2 regions of the Zhaonella formicivorans genome follow, and region 1 is predicted to be linked to the other one. Evidence: a T-box and tRNA genes for the amino acid it is inferred to sense, from the RefSeq annotation. Region 1 holds a T-box; the other holds one or more tRNA genes.
What was found. A T-box is a leader RNA that pairs with one kind of tRNA and senses whether it is charged. The one in region 1 lies ahead of ileS (isoleucine--tRNA ligase), so its partner is inferred to be a tRNA-Ile.
Positions count from the first base shown of each region.

Region 2: it has a tRNA-Ile gene. The T-box ahead of ileS (isoleucine--tRNA ligase) is inferred to sense a tRNA for this amino acid. The anticodon was not compared.

Region 1 is NZ_CP085524.1:1,275,944-1,279,385, reverse strand. Features, by position in the region: gene EYS13_RS06395 (DivIVA domain-containing protein) at 1-404, shown strand, start outside; gene EYS13_RS06390 (nucleoside phosphorylase-I family protein) at 475-1,107, shown strand; T-box leader at 1,129-1,351, shown strand; gene ileS (isoleucine--tRNA ligase) at 1,409-3,442, shown strand, end outside.
Region 2 is NZ_CP085524.1:1,503,339-1,506,780, forward strand. Features, by position in the region: gene EYS13_RS07505 (Nif3-like dinuclear metal center hexameric protein) at 1-875, opposite strand, end outside; gene EYS13_RS07510 (tRNA (adenine(22)-N(1))-methyltransferase) at 866-1,558, opposite strand; tRNA gene EYS13_RS07515 (tRNA-Val) at 1,923-1,998, opposite strand; tRNA gene EYS13_RS07520 (tRNA-Glu) at 2,004-2,079, opposite strand; tRNA gene EYS13_RS07525 (tRNA-Ile) at 2,165-2,239, opposite strand; tRNA gene EYS13_RS07530 (tRNA-Asn) at 2,248-2,322, opposite strand; gene rpoD (RNA polymerase sigma factor RpoD) at 2,412-3,442, opposite strand, start outside.

The DNA.
Region 1 (3,442 bases):
AAGTTAATGTGTTCATGTCGCGTATTTTAAGGGATTACGAGCAGATGTACCGGGACAATCAGGAGTTAAAAGAAGAGGTGCAGAGACTGACTTCCGAGCTGGAGCGGTATAAAAGGATTGAAGAAACCTTAAATAATACTTTGATTTTGGCTCAGCAAACCGCGGAAGAATTAAAAGCCAACGCGGCCAGGGAATGTGAACTGCTAAATCAGGAAAGCCAGCTGCGGATTCAAAAAATGTTTGACGAAGCAGCACAAAAAATCCGCGCCATGGAAGAGGAATACGAACTCATTCGCAAAAAAACACAAAGCTGTAAAGCCCAACTAAAATCATTCCTTCTCACTTATTTGGAAATGCTGGAAAATGAAATGCCGGAAAGGGAAATAGATAGAGAGTCGGCGTAAGTCGAGAAGCTTGGAGTGATCAGTACCAAGGGATATGCAAAGGGGGAAATAAGCCTGACAGGCGAAGTTTATGAGAATTGCCATTTTAACCAATTCCGATAAGGGGTATGTTTTACTTAAAGAGCATTTAAGTTTCAGACAGGTAGAACAGTGGCAAGGAATTGAGATTGCCAGAGGGAAATTGCAAAATCAGCCGGTTTTAATTATGAGCTGTGAGCATATTGAACCCCTGGATTCTTTTGACTTGATAGGAGCAGAAGAAATACCTTATATTATTTCCTTAGGATTTGCAGAGGAGTACAGCCCACCGTTGGCTCCCGGTGATATTTTAATTGCCGGGGAAATAGATATGCGGCCAACAAATGCCAAATTGGTGGACTGGTGTTTGGCGGCTGTGGATGAAATGGAAGAGTTAAGCGTTTTCAGAACAGTAGTCGGGAGTTTGCACAGTTCTACCCCGGTTGAAATCAAAGAAGGCAATGTTTTTGCTGTGGATAAGAAGGCGGCCCAATTGGCTGCTTGCCTTGAAAACCAGGATACAGCAATTTTATTTGTACGTTTTATAAAAGACAATGGAAAGGACCTGCAGGAAGACCAGTGTATGGAGGAAAACGGGCAAATATCTTTCTGGCTGGTCAAAGGCATATTAGGTCAGATCAGCAAGTATCGGCAGAATTTGACTTCAGATATCGGTGTGGTATAATTAATTATAAATGTTTTTGTGATAAAAACTATGAACGGGAGAGTAGATTAGGCCAAGGTTTTAGCGAGCCCGGGAGAGTGGAAGCCGGGTAACTGAAGCTTAGTCGAAGATCACCCGGGAGTTGGGGTCTGAAACTTTGGAGTAGGATGCCCCGGTGAGTCGCCGTTAGGACTGAAGAAGTGACGTTAAGCAAGACTTAACGTAAATAAGGTGGTACCACGGGAATGAAGCTCTCGTCCTTTAGTGACGGGACTTTTTTATTTGTAGTTTTTCTTTATATTAGGAAAGGGTGAACGCGAAAGTGGAGTACGATCAGACTTTAAATTTACCTAAGACCGACTTCCCCATGCGGGCCAATTTGCCGCAGCGGGAACCTGAAATCTTGAGTTTTTGGGAAGAACAAGATATTTACAAATTAGTCCAGGAAGCCAACAAGGGCAAACCTAAATTCATTCTGCATGACGGACCTCCTTACGCCAATGGTGATATACATTTAGGAACAACATTAAACAAAGTCCTAAAGGACATGGTAGTTAAATTTTATTCCATGTCCGGTTATGATGCCCCCTATGTACCGGGATGGGACACCCACGGTCTTCCTATTGAGCAGCAGGCGATAAAAAATTTAAAGCTCAACCGCCACCAAATCGACGCTGTGGAGTTTCGGGAGCGCTGTGCCGAGTATGCTTTAAAATTTGTCAACATCCAGAGAGAATCATTTAAAAGGCTGGGTGTACGGGGTGACTGGAATAATCCTTATCTGACCTTATCCCCGGAATACGAAGCTGCCCAAATCGGGGTTTTTGGGGAAATGGCGAAAAAGGGCTATATTTATAAAGGTTTGAAGCCGGTTTACTGGTGTTCCGATTGCGAAACAGCGTTGGCTGAAGCGGAAGTGGAATACCAGGATAAGCGTTCCGCTTCCATTTACGTGAAATTTGCCGTCAAGGACTCTAAAGGACTGTTTGATCCGCAAAATGCTTATGTGGTAATCTGGACCACAACTCCCTGGACTATTCCTGCCAACGTGGCGATTACTTTACATCCTGACTTTGAATATGTCTTAGTCAGGGTGGGGGAAGACAGGCTTTTAATGGCAAAAGGGCTTTATGCCCAAGCTCTGGAGGCTTGCGGTTTACAACCGGGTGAGATCATCCAAACATTTAAAGGCAGTGATTTGGAGCATGTGGTTTGCCGGCATCCCTTGTTTGAGCGGGATTCGCTTGTAATCCTAGGGGAGCATGTCACTCTGGAAGCCGGTACAGGCTGTGTCCATACCGCTCCCGGCCATGGCTTGGAGGATTACGAGGTGGGGCGGCGCTATAATCTGCCGGTTATTTCTCCCTTGGATAACAGGGGAAGATTTACGGAAGAAGGTGCCCAGTACCACGGTTTAACATATGACGAAGCCAATAAGGCTGTCACAAAAGATTTAGAGCAAAACGGAGCGCTGCTCAGCTTGGACTTCATCCAGCACCAGTATCCTCACTGCTGGAGGTGTAAACATCCGGTAATTTTCCGGGCTACCGAGCAGTGGTTTGCATCAATTGACGGTTTCAGAAAAGAAGCCCTGGAGGCTATCAAAGAGGTCAAATGGATTCCTGCCTGGGGAGAGGACAGGATTCATAACATGGTGGCTGAAAGGGGTGATTGGTGTATTTCCCGCCAGCGCACCTGGGGCGTTCCCATACCCATTTTCTACTGCGCTGAATGCGGCGAAGCCATTATCACAGATGAAACAATTAAACATGTCCAGGAATTATTCAGGAAGCACGGTTCCAATATCTGGTTTGCCAAGGAAGCAAATGATTTAGTGCCTCCCGGTTTAAAATGCGGCAAGTGTGGAAATCAGGTTTTTCGCAAAGAAACGGATATTATGGATGTGTGGTTTGACTCAGGCTCAAGCCATGCTGCAGTCTTAAAAGACAACCCGGATTTAGCGTGGCCGGCGGATCTTTACCTGGAAGGAAGCGATCAGCACCGCGGCTGGTTTAATTCCTCCCTTTCCACTGCGGTGGCGACCACAGGCAAAGCGCCTTACAAGGCGGTGCTCACCCATGGCTATGTGGTTGATGAAAAGGGGCGAAAAATGTCGAAATCCCTTGGCAACGGCATCGATCCCCTGGACGTAATCAAGCAGATGGGTGCAGACATTTTAAGGCTTTGGGTGGCTTCCGCCGATTACAAACGGGACGTGGCCGCTTCGCCCAACATCATGAAGCAGATGACTGAAGCTTACCGCAAAATCCGGAATACCTGCCGGTTCCTGTTAGGAAACTTGTATGATTTTAATCCCGAACAGGATAAGGTGGCTTACGAGCAGTTCCTGGAAATT
Region 2 (3,442 bases), 230 kb from region 1:
TTTCCTGAACCGCCGCATACGGCCACGGTAGCAATTATTTGTTCAGGATTGCCCGCTAGGCGCACGGCAGGAAGAGCAAGTCTTTTTTTAACCTGTTCGGCAAACCGGGCGAGACTCACGGGTTCAGGGAGTCTGCCAATTCTGCCTAAACCATGCTCTTTAATTTGATTGGCCAGCGGATATAAGTCGTAGGCTACCTCCTCATAAGGGTGGGCAGCAAGCATAGCATCAAGCACTTTTCCCAGCCTGCTTTCCGGAACAATAGTTTCCAAACGGAATTCTTCTACTTCCTCCATCCTGCCTTTAGCTCCTATAAAGGGGTTAGTGCCTTCCAATGGCAAGAAAGTTCCCGTACCAGAGACCCGGAAAGTGCAATGGGAATAATTGCCGATGTGGCCCGCGCCCGCATCACCAATGGCCTGCCGTACCGCCGATTCGTGCTCTCTTGGTACGAAGACAGTTAATTTATACAATGTTTCCCGGTATTTAGGCTGGAGAACTTTTACGTCCACCAAGCCCAGCTTTTTAGCCAATTGGGCGCTGACTCCTTCCCCGGCATGGTCAAAATTGGTATGCAGGGCTATAACTTGTAATTCCTCTTTAATAATCTTTTGCAGCAGTTGCCCCAGGGGCGAATCAAAGCGCAAAGTCTTTAGCGGTTTAAAAAGAAAGGGGTGATGGCTGATTACCAGGTTTGCACCTTTTTCCAAGGCTTCTTCCAGCACAGAAACACTCATATCCAAACAGAGCATTATTCCCTCTACTTCTGCAGAGGGGTCACCAATCAAGAGCCCCGTGTTATCCCATTCTTCAGACAGCTGGCTGGGAGCTAACTGTTCCAAAACCTTGAGCACCTGTCGGCAAATTACCGGCATGCTAATACACCCTCCAAGAGCTTAATTTTTTCCTGCAGCTCAATTTTTCTTTGCCGGACTTCCAGGCTTTCAGCCTGTTCCAACGAAGAGACTATTTTACACATGTCCTCCAGCATTTTTTCCGCATAGGGCACCAGCAAGGGGGGACGGTTATTCAGAATAACAGGACCTAGTTCCAACGCAAGCCAGTCGGTTATAGACTGCCTGCCTTGAACCGCTGAGATTATTACATAGATGATCCCATCATCTGCAACCAATTCCTCAGCAGCTATACGCCAATTATGCTCCGTTAACCAGCGTCGCACATTTGCCGCACCTACCATGGGCTGCAGCACCAGCTGCTGCAGCCTGCTTACTACTTGCGGGCTGCGCTCCAGAATACCTTGGATCGTGCTGCTGCCCATACCGGCTAAAACCGCGACCTGTGCTTCCCCCGGACTTACAGGCTCCAAGCCGTCGCCCAAGCGGACGGCTATTTTTTCCGCTAAATTACGGGCCTTAACTTGGGCCAGAGCGCTTTCATAAGGTCCGCGGTGAACATCAACTGCTATAGCCCGCGGCGTGATGCCCTGTTCAACCAAATAAATGGGCAAATAGGCATGATCCGTCCCTATATCTGCTAACGCCGCTCCCGGTTGTACCAAGGCGGCTATGGCTTGAAGACGCGGGGATAATTTTATTATGGGGCATCTCTCCCTTGCTTAGCTGTCAGCTATCAGCCTTCAGCCAACAGCTTACAGCTATCAGCTAGCTATCAGATACCCTTGCCCTTGCCAAAGGAACTTCTTAGTCCTAATCTCTCAGTCCCTAGTCCCGAGAATCGGCTTAAAGCCGCGTCCTTAGTCCTTGGTTGCTACTCCTTCACTGCGGCTTACGCCGAGTCATTACTTATTACGATAACCAACGGGTAATTGCTGACAGCTGATGGCTGACAGCTGATAGCTGATAGCTGATAGCTGATAGCTAACATGCATACTACATGCATGTCTATTATACCAAAAAATGCAAAATAACAAACCCCGCCTGCATCGTGCAAACGGGGTTTGCTGGTGGGCGATGACAGGATCGAACTGCCGACATCTTGCTTGTAAGGCAAGCGCTCTCCCAGCTGAGCTAATCGCCCTTATCTGGTGACCCGTAGGGGATTCGAACCCCTGTTACCGCCGTGAAAGGGCGGTGTCTTAGACCACTTGACCAACGGGCCGGATACGAAGCTCGAGGTTCGAAGCACGAGGTTCGACAGTAAATCCAACCTCTAACCTCTAACCTCTCACCTCTGGCCTCTCAATTGGTGGGCCCACCTGGGATCGAACCAGGGACCAACCGGTTATGAGCCGGTAGCTCTACCGCTGAGCTATAGGCCCAAAAAAATTGGCTCCCCGAGTAGGACTCGAACCTACAACCACTCGGTTAACAGCCGAGTGCTCTACCATTGAGCTATCGAGGAACGCCTCAGTGACGTTATTCATTATACGATTGATTTAAAATAATGTCAAGAAGACTTAGTAGAAAAAAGCTGCCAGCTAAGAAAATTTCTTACTCCAGGTAATCCTTTAATTTCTTGCTGCGGCTGGGATGGCGCAGCTTCCTGAGCGCTTTGGCTTCAATTTGGCGAATGCGCTCCCTGGTTACTCCAAATTCCTGTCCCACTTCCTCCAATGTCCTGGAACGACCGTCATCTAGACCGAACCTGAGGCGAAGTACTTTTTCCTCCCTAGGCGTTAAAGTATCAAGCACTTCTTCCAACTGCTCTTTGAGCAACATAAAGGAAGCGGCCTCTGCCGGAGCAGGAGCATCTTCATCCTCAATAAAATCGCCAAGATGGCTGTCTTCTTCTTCGCCGATGGGAGTTTCCAAGGAAACAGGTTCCTGGGCAATTTTTAAAATTTCCCTTACTCGCTCTACAGAAATATCCATTTCTTTTGCCGTTTCCTCCGGGGTTGGCTCCCGGCCCAGTTCCTGCAACAACTGCCTCTGAACCCTGATCAGCTTGTTGATGGTTTCCACCATATGAACAGGTATTCTGATTGTCCTGGCCTGGTCGGCAATAGCTCTGGTAATAGCTTGTCTAATCCACCACGTGGCATAGGTACTGAATTTATAGCCCTTGGTATAGTCAAATTTTTCTACGGCTTTGATGAGACCCAAGTTACCTTCCTGAATTAAGTCCAGGAACAGCATCCCGCGACCAACATACCTTTTGGCAATGCTCACCACTAAGCGCAGGTTGGCCTCAGCCAGCCTTCTTCTAGCCTCCTCATCGCCTTGCTCCATTCGCTTAGCAAGCTCAATTTCTTCCTCTGCCGTTAAAAGAGGTACGCGGCCTATTTCCTTGAGGTACATGCGAACGGGGTCATCAATACCAACACCTTCGGGGATAGAAAGATCCAGGTCTAATTCTTCGACGCGCTCTTTATCCAGATGCTCAGTATCCGCTGGATCCAAACCACTTTCCAAATCAGCGGTTCCTTCTAAATCATTGGCATCGGGAATTACTTCAATACCCATACTGCCAAGCTGCTCGTAAATATCATCGATCTGGTCAGCATTTAACTCTATTCCTTGTA